3 linked regions of the Maricaulis maris MCS10 genome follow. The protein of the gene in region 1 interacts with the protein of each later gene in a pairwise test. Links are inferred from orthologs where the notes say so. Each region holds a gene or a part of one and is shown on either strand. Other genes may lie near its edges.

Region 1 (4,019 bases):
GTAGAGCACCAATTCCCCGTCACTCACCTCACCGACAATGCGGCGGCCAGCGAGACTTTCATCGAAACGGCCAAGGTCCACTGTGACGAGGTCGTCGGGTCGTCGGCGCAGGGGCTGGGTGAATTCGCCCTGCCGCTCGCGGCGGACTTCCACATAGGGTTCGTAATAACCGGTCAGCAATCCGTCCGAACGGGTCTCAAATGTTTCCGCGTCACGCGCCAACAGACGAACCGGGGTGAAAACGGCTTCAAGGCTTGATCGCGCGGCGTCAGGACCGGCCACGGTCATCGCCGCTGCCGCGCAGGCGCCCCGCCAGTCTTCAATCCGGCCTGCCCATCGGGCCTGGGGGTTCAGCGGGTCACTGTCAGCGCGGCGGTTCAGGCGTGCACAGCTGCGTTGGAAGGCCTGCAGGGCCGGCGCCAGGTCACGCTCGGTCCAACCGGGCATGTCGGCCCATTCCACGGGTTGAAAATCGAGGGTCTCCGGCCGCTCAACAGTCGGCGGTTCCGGTTGCGGTACGGGTTCGGGCGGGCGCGGCTGACAGGATGCCAGCAACACGGAACCGATCAGGAGACTGTGCTCAAACCGCGGTAACACGGGTCAACACCCAGTTGGGATCACCCTTGTTGGTCCGGCGTTCAAAAACCCAGTCCTCGGTGACGGTCGACAGGCGGCCGATATCCCCCGCAACCACCGCGTCATCACTGTCACGGGTCTCGGTCGCGATTTCCGCAACGAACCGCACCTTGATGCGGGCTGTGTTGTCAGCGTGTCCGGCCTCGATGATATCGACATCCTTCAAACGTTCGACCTCGGTGCGAACGGTTTCGCCCCGATCGGCACGCTGATCGATGGCAGTCGTATAGCGATCCAGGACATTGGGGGCCAGGAGCGGTTCGAGTACCTTGCGATCTCCGGCCGCAAACGCCTCGACGATCATGACATAGGCGTTCTGGGCGCCTTCCTTGACAGCGGTCGGATCAAAGCGCGTATCGACGGCCGCAATCGCTTCCAGGCCGGCCGCAGCCGGGCCCTCAAAAGCGGGCCGGAGACTGGGCGCCTTGTCGGAATCGGACGCGGCCTCGGGCTTGGTACGCGGGGCAGGCGCTTCCATATGGCCTTCCCGACGTCCCAACACCGTATAGAGGCGGTAGGCGAAGAAAATCGCGGCAACACCACCGATGAGAGTCCAGATATCCATATGGACGGTTGCACCTTTGCTGAGCTTCACGCGCGTGACTAAACCGCGCGCGGACATGTCACCGAACCAGATATAGGCTCAATTTGGTCGCGCGTCAGCCTTTGCACTGTGGTCATGCCTGCTTGCCGCTGGCCGGTCGCCATGCTAACGGGCGCGCTCTCATTGATCCGGCCGTTCCAGGCCTGCCGTTTACAGACCCATCCGGGGAGTTCCATGACCGACGCACCCAACACGCCCGCCGACAATGCTGCAGCCCAGGCGCCGCAGCTGCGCGTACTTGCGCAATATGTGAAGGACCTCTCCTTCGAAAACCCGGGCGCCCCGGAAACACTCCGCCCCGGCCAGCAGGCCCCGGCAATTGACCTGGCCATCGACGTTCAGGCACGCACGGCCGGCGAAGACACGTTTGAAGTCGTCCTGACGGTCAATGCCAAGGCATCCCGTGACGAATCCGTGGTCTTCATCGCCGAGCTTTCCTACGCCGGCCTGTTCCAGCTTGCCAATGTGGGTGAAACCGATCGCGAACCCTTCCTGCTGATCGAATGTCCGCGCTTGATCTTCCCGTTCGCCCGCCGCGTTCTTGCCGACGCCACACGCGATGGCAATTTCCCGCCGCTGATGCTGGATCCGGTCGATTTTGCCGGCCTGTACCGCGCCCAACTCGCCAAGCGCGCCGCTGCCGCTCCGGGTTCGGAAAGCAATGGCAATGGCGATCCGGCTGCAGCCAACTAGACGAACCTACTGAATCGTCAGTTTTTTCCAGAGCGCGTTCTCGCCCATCTCGTCGACAAAGGCGGCATGGGCGGCGCGCTCTGAATCTGTCTGGCGTCCCGTCAGTGGCTCGGCTCGCGGCGATCGCGCCGGAAAAACAACCTTGCCACCGCCGCCACTGCCCTGACCGCTGAGATCCAGCGCCCGCGTCCGGCCACCCATCAATTCCAGATAGACCTCCGCCAGAAGAAGGGAGTCGATCAGGGCGCCGTGCTTGTCCCGTGTGTCCAGGGAGATGTCGAACCGCTTGCAGAGCGCGTCGAGCGAGACATAGGAACCGGGGAATTTGGCCCTGGCGATCCGGGCCGTGTCCTTGAACCGGTCATCCGGATAGATATCCAGACCCAGCCGGGCCAGCTCCATATTGATGAAGCCGCGGTCAAAGGGCGCATTGTGGGCGACCATGGTCGCATCCCCGACAAATTCCACAAATTGCGGGCCGACCTCGTCGAACAGAGGCTTGTCAGCCAGGAATTCGGTGGTCAGGCCGGTAATCTCGACCACTTCCTTGGGCACGGACCGCTGCGGGTTCACATAGGCATGGAACGTCTTGCCAGTGGGGATGAAGTCAATGATCTCGACACAACCCAGCTCTGTGACCCGGTCACCCGTATTGGGATCAAGACCGGTGGTTTCGGTATCAAAGACGATTTCCCGCATGATCTTGTCCTGTTGGCGCTGATGGTCGGGCACGGGCTCAGGAATGCCCGGCACGCGCCCTCAACTTCTTGATGATGGCATCGACCTGTCGGCCCGCATCCGCCAGACCGCCCGATGTCTCGATGACATGGTCGGCGCGGGCCAGCTTGCTCGAATCATCCATCTGACGAGCGATTATGGCGTCCAGCTTGGCCGCCGTCATGCCGGGGCGCTGCAACACCCGGGCGCGACGGACATCATCCGGCGCATGCACAACAATGATCGTATCAACATGCCTGTCCCCGCCGGTCTCGAACAAGAGCGGCACGTCGAACACCACAATGTCATGACCGGCCTCGGCCTGTGTGGCGACAAAAGTCTCACGCGCCGCACTGACCAGGGGGTGGACGATTTCTTCCAGCCTCGCAAAACCGTCAGGGTTGGCGCTCAACGCCTCGGACAGTCGCCTTCGATCAATCGCGCCATCCACCACGACACCAGGAAAGGCTTTGCCAACCGGCTCGACCGCAGCCCCGCCGGGCGCGTAGAGTTTGTGGACCGTCGCATCGGAATCGAAAACCGGGACACCGGCCTCCCGCAATAACTTCGCCGTAGCCGACTTGCCCATGCCGATCGACCCTGTCAGTCCGACCCGCAGCATCAACGCGCTCCCAGATGCTCGAGCAGACGGCTGCGCATATCCGGCAAATCGGGCGCCGGGCGGCCAAAGAAGGCTTCAAAGCTGGGCCGTGCCTGCCCGATCAGCATGTCCAGACCGTCAATCGCGGTCACACCGCGCGCCCTGGATTCAACGATAAACCGTGTATTGACAGGGATATAGATACCATCAAACGCAACACTACCGGGTCGAACCCGTTGCCAGTCGAGCGCCAATTCATCGCGGCCTGCCAAACCCAGAGAGGTCGCATTGATGATCAAATCACGACCCTGCAAGGCATCGTCGCGCGCCTCCCAGGGAATGATGCCGGCATCCGGCGCTATGTCGCGGGACAGCCCCTGGGCGCGGGTGATATTGCGGTTGCAGATCGCCACATCTGTCACCCCGACTGTCAGGAGCGCATAAAGCATCGCCCGGGCTGCGCCACCTGCTCCGAATATCAATGCCCTTGCCTTTCTGAATTCAACATTGGCAGGCGCCAGTGCATACAGGAAACCGGCTATGTCAGTATTGTCAGCATGGATTCCCGCAGGCGTGAATGTCAGGAGGTTCGCGGCGCCGACGGCACGGGCCGGCCCGGACGCGGTGCGGGCAAGCTCAAGGGCAGCTTCCTTGTGCGGCAGTGTAACATTGAGTCCGCGACAGCCTGCTCCTGCCAGACCGCGCACCACGCGATCGAAATTGCCAGCGCTGATCGGGAAGGGCGCGTACAGGGCATCAATGCCCGCA
Region 2 (5,030 bases), 1.8 Mb from region 1 along the record:
CACGCCGCCTTGTGTCAAACGCGCCCTCGTGGGCGCGCCCGAACGCAGTACCATGCCCGCCGCGCCCCGCTCCGCGGGGCTATTCGACCGTAGCCATTTCTGGCGAAACCGAGGCATGATCGGCCACATAATACCAGCGCCCCTCGATGCGGGCCTGGACATCCATGAACCGCCCCGTCAGCACGAATGGCTCGCCACCGTCTGCCGGGGTCTGGGTCATCGTCCACACGCCCCAGGCGGCATGGGTATCATCGACGTGCACCGAACCGTGCGGCTCGATCACCAGGGCGATATCATCGAAGGCATCGAAAAACCCCTGCCAGTCGGCTGCGATCGCCTCGCGGCCACGGACATGATGGGTGCCCGGGGCGTAGCTGTCGGCATCTTCGGTATAGAGCTGGGCCAATGCCGACGCGTCCTCCGAACTGATCGCCGTGATGAAGGCGTCAAGCAGCGCATCAGGTGTCTCCTGAGCCTGCGCTGCGCTCGCAAGCCCGACCGCCAAGGCGGCAGCTAGCCAAAAACGGTTCATGGATCATTCACTCCGCAAAATGCGAGCATCCGCTGCATTACGGCCCCGCGCAACCGAAAACATGCCGGCCGCGACCAGAGCGACATCGCCCCGGTCAGGCCGTCTCCACGGACGCGACGCCCTTGACCCCTTTCAACGCCGCCTGCAACGCCGCGTCGGCGCTGTGGCGGCCGGGCAGACGCATCTCGATTTCGCCGCCATCGCGCAGCGGCAGCAACAGGTCGATCACCGCGTCATGACTGGCATCGGCACGCTTGTTGGCCCGCTCGAGCCGGGCATGCACGCCTGTCAGCGCATCCGGCAGGTCGAGGCGGATCCGCAGCCGCTCGGCCGAGATCTTGGTGTCCAGCGGCTCGATCTTGTCGGCGAAGAAGGAAATCTGCTCGTCGCGCTCATCGACCCGGCAATTGACCATCACGGCCTGGCCGCTGTCGAGAATATCGCGCGAACTCACCAGCAGATCGGAATTGACGAAGACCTCGAACTCTCCGGTCGGGTCGGACAGGGTGGTCCAGGCGAAACGCTCGCCATTCTTGTTGGAGACCCGCTCCTGGCGCCGCCGCACCATGCCGGCCAGGCGCAGCGCCGTCGCGCCGTCGGCGACGCGGGCCGGCGCCTCGGCGAAGAAGACCACGCCGCGACCGGCCAGGTGTTCGGTCAGATCGTCGAGCGGATGGCCGGACAGGTAAAAGCCGATCGCCGACAATTCGGCATCGAGACGCTGGGTCGCGGTCCAGGGATCGGGCTCGGGCAGGCGCGGCCGCTCGAGCTGGGCCTCCTCGCCACCACCGCCAAACAGGCTGGCCTGGGCGCTCTCGCGCTGCTCGGCGGCATGCTGGGCCATCGAGATCAGGGTTTCCGCCGAGGCCATGACACGGGCCCGGTCCGGATCGAGACTGTCAAAGGCGCCGGCCTTGGCGAGGTTTTCAAAGGTGCGCTTGTTGACCTGGCGCGGATCGACGCGTTCGGCGAAATCGTAAAGATCGCGGAATGGCCCGTTGGCGGTGCGTTCCTCGACGATGTGTTCCATGGCCACAAAGCCGACATTGCGGATCGCGCCGAGGGCAAAGCGAATCGTCCCCTCCTCGACCGAGAAATCGGCCTGGGAGGCATTCACGTCCGGCGGCCGCACGTCCAGCTTCATGCGCCGCACTTCCTGGAAGAAGGCGGACAGCTTGTCGGTATTGGCGGCATCCAGCGACATCAGCGCCGCCATGAATTCGACCGGGTAGTTGGCCTTCAGATAACCGGTCCGGTAGGCGATGGCGGCATAGGCGGCAGCGTGTGACTTGTTGAAGCCATAGCCGGCGAACTCGGCCACCAGTTCAAAGATGTAGGAGGCTTTCTCGCGGCTGACGCCCTTGGCCTCGGCGCCTTCGAGGAAACGGACCTTCTGCTTGTCCATCTCCTCCTTCTTCTTCTTGCCCATGGCCCGGCGCAACAGGTCGGCCTCGCCGAGCGAATAGCCGGACAGGATCTGGGCGATCTGCATCACCTGTTCCTGGTAGATGATGACGCCATAGGTTTCCGACAGCACGCCCTCGAGATCGGCATGCAGGCAATCGACCTCGGCGCGACCGAATTTCCGGTCGACATAGACGTCGATATTCTTCATCGGGCCCGGTCGATAGAGCGAGATCAGGGCGATCAGATCCTCGATCGCATCCGGCTTCATCTTCTTGAGTGTGTCGCGCATGCCGGATGATTCCAGCTGGAACACACCGATCGCATGGCCGGACTGCAAAAGGTCGAAGGTCGCCTGGTCGTCGAAATCGAGCCCTTCGATATCGGGCACGTCCTTGCCGGTCGAGGCGATATAGCCCAGCGCACGGGCAATCACGGTCAGTGTTTTCAGGCCGAGGAAGTCGAATTTCACGAGACCCGCCGGTTCGACCCATTTCATGTTGAACTGGGTGGCGGGAATGTCGGAGCGCGGATCGCGATAGAGCGGAACGAGCTCGGACAGTTTGCGGTCACCGATCACCACACCGGCGGCGTGGGTCGAGGCGTTGCGGAACAGGCCTTCCAGCTTCAGGGCGACGGTCAGCAGCGTGTCGACGGACTCGTCATCGCGCCGCATTTCGCGCAGCCTGGGTTCGATATCGAGGGCCTGGGCCAGGGTGACCGGATTGGCCGGGTTGGCCGGCACCATTTTGGCGAGCCGGTCGACCAGGCCCAGCGGCAGCTGCAGGACCCGGCCGGTATCGCGCACCACGGCGCGGGCCTGCAGGGTGCCGAAAGTGATGATCTGGGCGACCCGGTCATGCCCGTATTGTTCCTGCACATAACGGATCACCTCGCCGCGTCGTTCCTGGCAGAAGTCGACGTCGAAATCGGGCATGGAGACCCGCTCGGGATTGAGGAAGCGTTCGAACAGAAGACCAAAGCGCAGAGGGTCGAGATCGGTGATGGTCAGCGCATAGGCGACCAGCGAGCCGGCGCCCGAACCCCGGCCCGGCCCGACCGGTATGTCGTTATTCTTGGCCCACTGGATGAAGTCCGAGACGATCAGGAAATAGCCCGGGAACCCCATCTGCTTGATGATGTCGAGTTCGAAATCGAGACGGGCGCGGTAGTCCGCCTCGGGCGCCGCCGCATTGATGCTGGCCAGCCGGTCTGTCAGGCCTTCATGGGCGCGCGCGATCAGCTCTTCGACCTCGGTCCGGCCGCCCTCGGTCGGGAAGCTGGGCAGGATCGGCGCGTGGGTGCGGACCCGAAAGGCGCAGCGGCGGGCAATTTCGATCGTGTTGGTCAGCGCTTCCGGCAAGTCGGCAAAGCGCGCATTCATTTCTTCCGGCGTGGTCAGGTAGTGGTCCGCCGTCACCCGGCGCCGGTCGGCGACCGAGACAAAGGAACTCTCCGAGATACACAGCAAGGCGTCATGGGCCTTGTGCATCGACTGGTCCGGGAAATAGGCCTCATTGGTCGCAACCAGGGGCAGATCGCGGGCATAGGCTTGGCCGACCAGCCAGTCCTCCGCTTCGAGCTCGGCTTCCAGACCGTGACGCTGCAGCTCGACATAGAGCCGGTCGCCAAAGGCCGATGCGAGCTGGTCGAGATAGGTCGCGGCCTCGGGCTGCCGACCGCCCGTGATCAGACGGTTGAGAAGACCATCCGGCCCGCCGGTCAGGGCAATCAGCCCCGCCGCATGATCGAGCACCAGGCTGAACGGGATGTGCGGCTCTTCCGACCCGTCGACATCCAGATAGGCGGCGCTGGAAAGCGCCATCAGATTGCCATAGCCGACCTCGTCCTGGGCCAGCAGGACCAGTGTCCCGTCCGGCTCGGCGCGCTCGCCCGGATGCGGGTCACCCAGACGGACTTTCAGCGTACACCCGACAATCGGTTGGACCCCAGCCCCGGACAGGACCTCGGAGAACTCAAGCGCCCCGAAAAGATTGTTTGTGTCCGTCAGCGCGATCGCCGGCATGCCATGGGTCTGGCAGGCCTCGACCATTTTGGGCATGCGGATCGCGCCCTCGAGCACCGAATAAGGCGACCGAACCCGCAAATGCACAAAAGGTAGCTGCGCGGCCATCCCACTCTCCCGAACCGGCCCCGATCCTGCCTAGATCATGGACACCGCATCAGGCCGCCATCCGGCCCGACCGCTCACCGGATCAGCACCTGCCAGCGCGCTCCGAGTCAGCCGGGCCAGCATAGACGGTTCAGGCAGCGCCGAGAACCGATCCCCACATCGCGATCATCCAGGCGAAACCCAGAACAGCAGTGGCGGCAGAAACATCTTGAACAACGCGGCGCATGGCTATCTCCCCAACAACAATGTTCGTGCTTTGTTCTATTTGGCGACAATCAAGACGTCAAGAGATTTGTTCCAATTTTGTTCCATTCGGTGAAAGTGCCTTGCTCAGGCAGGGACATAGGGCGTCAGATGCCCGTCCGCGAAGGTCAGGATGCGGTCCATCCGCCCGGCCAATTCGTGGTTATGGGTCGCCACGAGCGCCGCAGCGCCCTCGGCCCGGACGGTATCGCGGAAAGCGGCGAACACCGTGTCGGAGGTATCCGGATCGAGATTTCCGGTCGGTTCGTCGGCCAGCAGCACATGCGGCGCATTGGCCAGCGCCCGGGCAATTGCGACGCGCTGCTGTTCCCCGCCGGACAATTGAGAGGGCTGATGGAGCAGGCGCTCGGCCAGACCCAGCCGGGTCAGCAATTCTTCGGCGCGCTGACGGGCCCTGGCGGACGGAACGCCGGCGATCAGCTGCGGCAGGACGATGTTTTCCAACGCGTCGAATTCCGGCAGCAGATGGTGGAATTGGTAGACGAAACCGATATCGCGGCGGCGGATGGCGGTGCGTGCCCGATCATCCAGATCACGCGTCGCCTGTCCCCTCACCCGCACTTCGCCGGCATCGGGACGCTCCAGCAATCCGGCCGCATGCAGCAAGGAGGACTTGCCGGAGCCGGACGGTCCGACAAGCCCGACAATCTCGCCCGGTGCCAGCGACAGGCTGGCGCCGCGCAGCACGGGCAGCTC
Region 3 (3,938 bases), 2.7 Mb from region 1 along the record:
GGTTCCTGCATGACAGTCTCCCCGGTAGCCGACTGGCAAAGATAGTCCGATTTTCGCCGATGGACAGGGTAAATCAGACGGTGGACCGGCTGCGAAAGGCCGCCGCCAGCGTTCCGTCATCAAGATAGTCCAGTTCACCACCGACCGGGACGCCCCGCGCCAGCGAGGTAATCGAGACATTGCACCCGGCCATGCGGTCGGCGAGATAGTGCGCAGTTGTCTGTCCATCGACCGTGGCATTGAGCGCCAGCACGATCTCGCTCACCTCTTCACGGGCGGACCGTTCGACCAGCTTGGTGATGTTGAGATCTTCAGGCCGCACACCGTCCAGTGCCGACAGGACGCCGCCAAGAACATGATAGCGCCCCTTGAAGGCACCGGCTCGTTCCAGCGCCCACAAATCGCCGACGGTCTCGACCACACAGATGGCCGCATCGAGCCGGTTCGGCGCGGCGCAGACCGTGCACGGATCGGAGACATCCATATTACCACACTCGCTGCAGGCCCGGATCTTGTCGGCCGCATCGGCCAGGGCTTCGGCAAGCGGACGCATCAGCGCGTCCTTCTTGCCAAGCAGGTTCAGCGCCGCCCGTCGAGCCGAGCGCGGGCCGAGGCCTGGCAGCTTGGCGAGCAGCGATATCAGGCGTTCGATTTCGGGACCGGCCGAGGCTGTTTTCATCGTGTCGGAAGCCCGGTCAGAACGGCATCTGCATGCCCGGAGGCAATTGCAGACCGCCGGCCGCGTCTTTCATGATGTCCTGCTGGGCCTCCTCGCCCTTGCGACGGGCATCGGCATGGGCCGCCTTGAGCAGGTCCTCGAGAATTTCCGGTTCGTCGGGGTCCATGAGGCTCTTGTCGACATGGATCGACACCATGTCGCCCTTGGCGGTCAGGACCACGCGCACGAGCCCGGCTCCGGCCTCGCCCGTGACTTCGGTTTCGGCGAGGCGCGCCTGGGCCTCGGTCATTTTCTGCTGCATGGCCTGCGCCTGCTTCATCAGGCCCATCAGGTCCTTCATGCGCGTTTCTCCGTTGTCGCATCAGTATCGGTTTCGGCGGTCGGTTGCGGATCGCGGATCTTCACGATCTCGGCGCCCGGGAAGAGCCGCATGACCTCGGTCACCGCCGGGTCATGGCGGGCCGCTTCGAGCCGTTCGGCTTTCAGGCGCAGCCGACGCTCGGACCAGGTCTCGCCGCCCTCCAGTGAGCCATCCGCCAGGATCATCCAGCGCTCACCGGTCCACTCCAGCAGCCGCCGCGACAGGCGCTGAGCCAGGTCGCGCGGCGCATCTTCGATCGGCTGGAAAGTGAAGGAACCCGGTTTGAACACCGCCGGACGTACATAGCGTTCAACATCAGACTGAAGGCCGATATCGCGCTTCTCGCGCAGGAGGTCCATCAGCGCCTCCCAGGTCTGCGGACCGGAAATGGCCGGCGCATCCTGTTCGACTTGTGCGACGGCTTCCGGCGCGCTCAGGGCCCGATGGGCCGCGGCGTCCCGGTCCATGGCTGCGGAGGCTGACCCGGTTGCCGACGCGGGGGCCGGCTCAGGCTTTCCCGGCGCCTCCCCGGCACCCGATGCCGGACTGGTCGCACGCGGCATGCCGGCCAACAGTCGGGCCGCATCTTCAGGCGGCGGCAGGCTCGCGGCGGAGGCCAGCCGCAGCACGGTCATTTCCGCCGCCGCCAGCGCGTCGGGAGCATTGCGGACATCATCCAGGCCGGTCAGCAGTATTTTCCACATCCGGGTCAGCTGACCCAGGGTCTGGCCCTCGGCAAGGGTCACGATCCGCGCCACCGTGTCGGCGGCCTCACCGAGATCCGCGCCCGGCCCGGCAGCCTTCACGCGGGCGGTCGCATGGACATAGTCCAGCAGGTCGCGCGTAATCACGACCGGGTCGCCGCCGGCATCATGCAGGGATGACAGTTCGGCCAGCGCATCGGCAGTCTTGCCGGTCAGAGTCTGTTCCAGCAGGTCGAGCACACGGGCGTGATCGGCCAGACCCAGCATGTCGCGGATCTGCGGCGCGCTGACGGGGCCGTCTTCATCGCTGCCCTGGACAATGGCCTGGTCGAGCAGGGACAGGGCGTCCCGCACCGAGCCTTCGGCGGCGCGGGCGATCAGCGACAGGCCGTCGCGCTCAACCGACGCGCCTTCCAGACCGCAAATCCGGTCGAGATGATCGGTCAGGACTTCGCGGTCGATGCGTTTGAGATCGAAACGCTGGCAGCGCGACAGCACGGTCACCGGGACCTTGCGAATCTCGGTCGTGGCGAAGATGAACTTGGCGTGCTCGGGCGGTTCCTCCAGCGTCTTCAACAGGGCGTTGAAGGCGGAGGTCGAGAGCATGTGCACCTCATCGATGATGTAGACCTTGTAGCGGGCCGACACCGGGGCGTAACGCACACCCTCGAGGATTTCCCGGATATCGCCGACCCCGGTGCGCGAGGCGGCGTCCATCTCCATTACGTCGACATGCGCCGAACGGCCGATGGCGTCACAATGGCGGCCCTTTTCGCCCAGCGCCATCGACGGGGCATCAATCCCATCGGTCTGGAAATTCAGGGCGCGGGCAATCAGTCGCGCGGTCGTGGTCTTGCCCACACCGCGGACGCCGGTGAGCATGTATGCGTGGGCAATCCGGCCGGCTGCGAAGGCATTGGTCAGGGTCCGCACCATGGCGTCCTGGCCGATCAGGTCCTCGAATGTGTCGGGGCGGTATTTGCGGGCCAGGACCTGATAGCCGGGCGTCGGGCCCGTTGCGGGCAGGTCGAGCCCGGGCATCAACGCTTCGGTCGCTCCGGTGTCTTCGGCTGGGAGCGGCGTGTCGTCCATGACGTCCTGTCGGCTGATACGTGTGGAGTGCGGGTCGGGCGCGGCAACCCCCACGACGCCCCCTCGGGTCGCCGCGTTCGAGCCTAGAGCAAGATTCGCGTTCCGCGAAGGGCGATGCGGGGTTTGAAGTGGAAGACCGGACAACGACCCGAGCAAAACTCGTTACGGCTGCTTCCTTCCGGACCTGACCGGGTTGGCGAGGCGCTCGTCCACCGCCGATCTTCCGCGCTCTATATCGCGCGTGCGGCGTCGCGGTGCAAGGCATGGCTTCATTGTGTCTGCAGGACCTCGCCCTCGCCGCCAATGGCAGCCATCTGCAGGAAACGGGCATGGTCATCGAGGACTTCGATCAGGGCCAGGCTTCCGCCGGCCTCGAGCAGGACATCGCGCCAATAGCCGGTCACGCGGGCCTGCGTTTCCAGCCAGTCACGCACGGCAAGTTGGGCATGGGCCGCGGCTGCCGGGCCGCTGCCTCGCAAGGGTCGTGTAGAATCGCAAGCCATTCGGGCACCTCCTGCCCCGCATTATTTGCGACCCATTCTCAAATGCAAGAGGCAAATAGCCGCTCGCCGCAGGTTTGTTGATGGCGCCGTCAAACCTATCTATGCCTGCACCCGGCCAGCCCGCCGCCAACCCATAGCGATTGGACCTCATCAATGAATGATCGCACCCTGCTTGCCGGACGTGACCCGCTGGTTTTCGCCGGCTCCCCGCTCGATCGTGGCGACCTGCTGCGCCGCGACGAATCGGCGATGGATACACTCCTGGCCGGCGAAGACGGCTGGTGGATGGGGCTGGTAGAGGGCGACCCGGTGCTGCAACAGCAGGGCGGTCTGTACTGGTTCAGGCGGCACGAGATCGCCGATCTGGCTGACATGGACGCCGGCCTCTTCCTTGGACACTACAAGGGCTCGCCCTGCTTTTCCGCCGTCATTACCAAGGCGGACAGCCTGCCGCTCGATGGCGAGATCTCACCCGCCCGCCAGGCCGCGATGGCGCTCAGCCATGACGAGGCCGCCATCTACGCCCAGGCCAAGGCCCTGCACGCCTGGCATGGGCGCCACGGATTCTGTGCGGCATGCGGCGAGACAACCCGTATCAA

The links.
Region 2: the proteins of dnaQ (region 1) and dnaE interact in binary tests that used the Escherichia coli proteins (3 or more experiments, as listed by UniProt). The link is inferred for Maricaulis maris MCS10 from one-to-one orthologs.
Region 3: the proteins of dnaQ (region 1) and MMAR10_RS02235 interact in binary tests that used the Escherichia coli proteins (3 or more experiments, as listed by UniProt). The link is inferred for Maricaulis maris MCS10 from one-to-one orthologs.

The regions. Positions count from the first base shown.
Region 1 is NC_008347.1:3,258,552-3,262,570, reverse strand. What follows is about bases 787-3,765. They hold dnaQ (DNA polymerase III subunit epsilon), read right to left. Parts: upstream 2,633-3,765; coding sequence 1,940-2,632; downstream 787-1,939. Other genes in these bases: MMAR10_RS15325 (shikimate dehydrogenase family protein), read right to left, coding at 3,272-3,765; coaE (dephospho-CoA kinase), read right to left, coding at 2,670-3,272; secB (protein-export chaperone SecB), read left to right, coding at 1,415-1,933; MMAR10_RS15345 (Tim44/TimA family putative adaptor protein), read right to left, coding at 787-1,231. Also shown: MMAR10_RS15350 (murein transglycosylase A), read right to left, coding at 1-447; more of MMAR10_RS15345, read right to left, coding at 581-786; more of MMAR10_RS15325, read right to left, coding at 3,766-4,019. UniProt on the Escherichia coli protein: DNA polymerase III is a complex, multichain enzyme responsible for most of the replicative synthesis in bacteria. The epsilon subunit contain the editing function and is a proofreading 3'-5' exonuclease.
Region 2 is NC_008347.1:1,507,858-1,512,887, reverse strand. Bases 427-4,416 are described here. They hold dnaE (DNA polymerase III subunit alpha), read right to left. Parts: upstream 4,071-4,416; coding sequence 627-4,070; downstream 427-626. Other genes in these bases: MMAR10_RS07155 (ABC transporter ATP-binding protein), read right to left, coding at 4,401-4,416; MMAR10_RS07165 (YybH family protein), read right to left, coding at 427-532. Also shown: more of MMAR10_RS07165, read right to left, coding at 80-426; more of MMAR10_RS07155, read right to left, coding at 4,417-5,030. UniProt on the Escherichia coli protein: DNA polymerase III is a complex, multichain enzyme responsible for most of the replicative synthesis in bacteria. This DNA polymerase also exhibits 3' to 5' exonuclease activity. The alpha chain is the DNA polymerase catalytic subunit.
Region 3 is NC_008347.1:511,487-515,424, reverse strand. Bases 427-3,324 are described here. They hold MMAR10_RS02235 (DNA polymerase III subunit gamma/tau), read right to left. Parts: upstream 2,837-3,324; coding sequence 1,016-2,836; downstream 427-1,015. Other genes in these bases: MMAR10_RS02230 (hypothetical protein), read right to left, coding at 3,106-3,324; MMAR10_RS02240 (YbaB/EbfC family nucleoid-associated protein), read right to left, coding at 696-1,019; recR (recombination mediator RecR), read right to left, coding at 427-679. Outside these bases: MMAR10_RS02250 (queuosine precursor transporter), read right to left, coding at 1-11; more of recR, read right to left, coding at 74-426; more of MMAR10_RS02230, read right to left, coding at 3,325-3,339; nudC (NAD(+) diphosphatase), read left to right, coding at 3,493-3,938. UniProt on the Escherichia coli protein: Part of the beta sliding clamp loading complex, which hydrolyzes ATP to load the beta clamp onto primed DNA to form the DNA replication pre-initiation complex.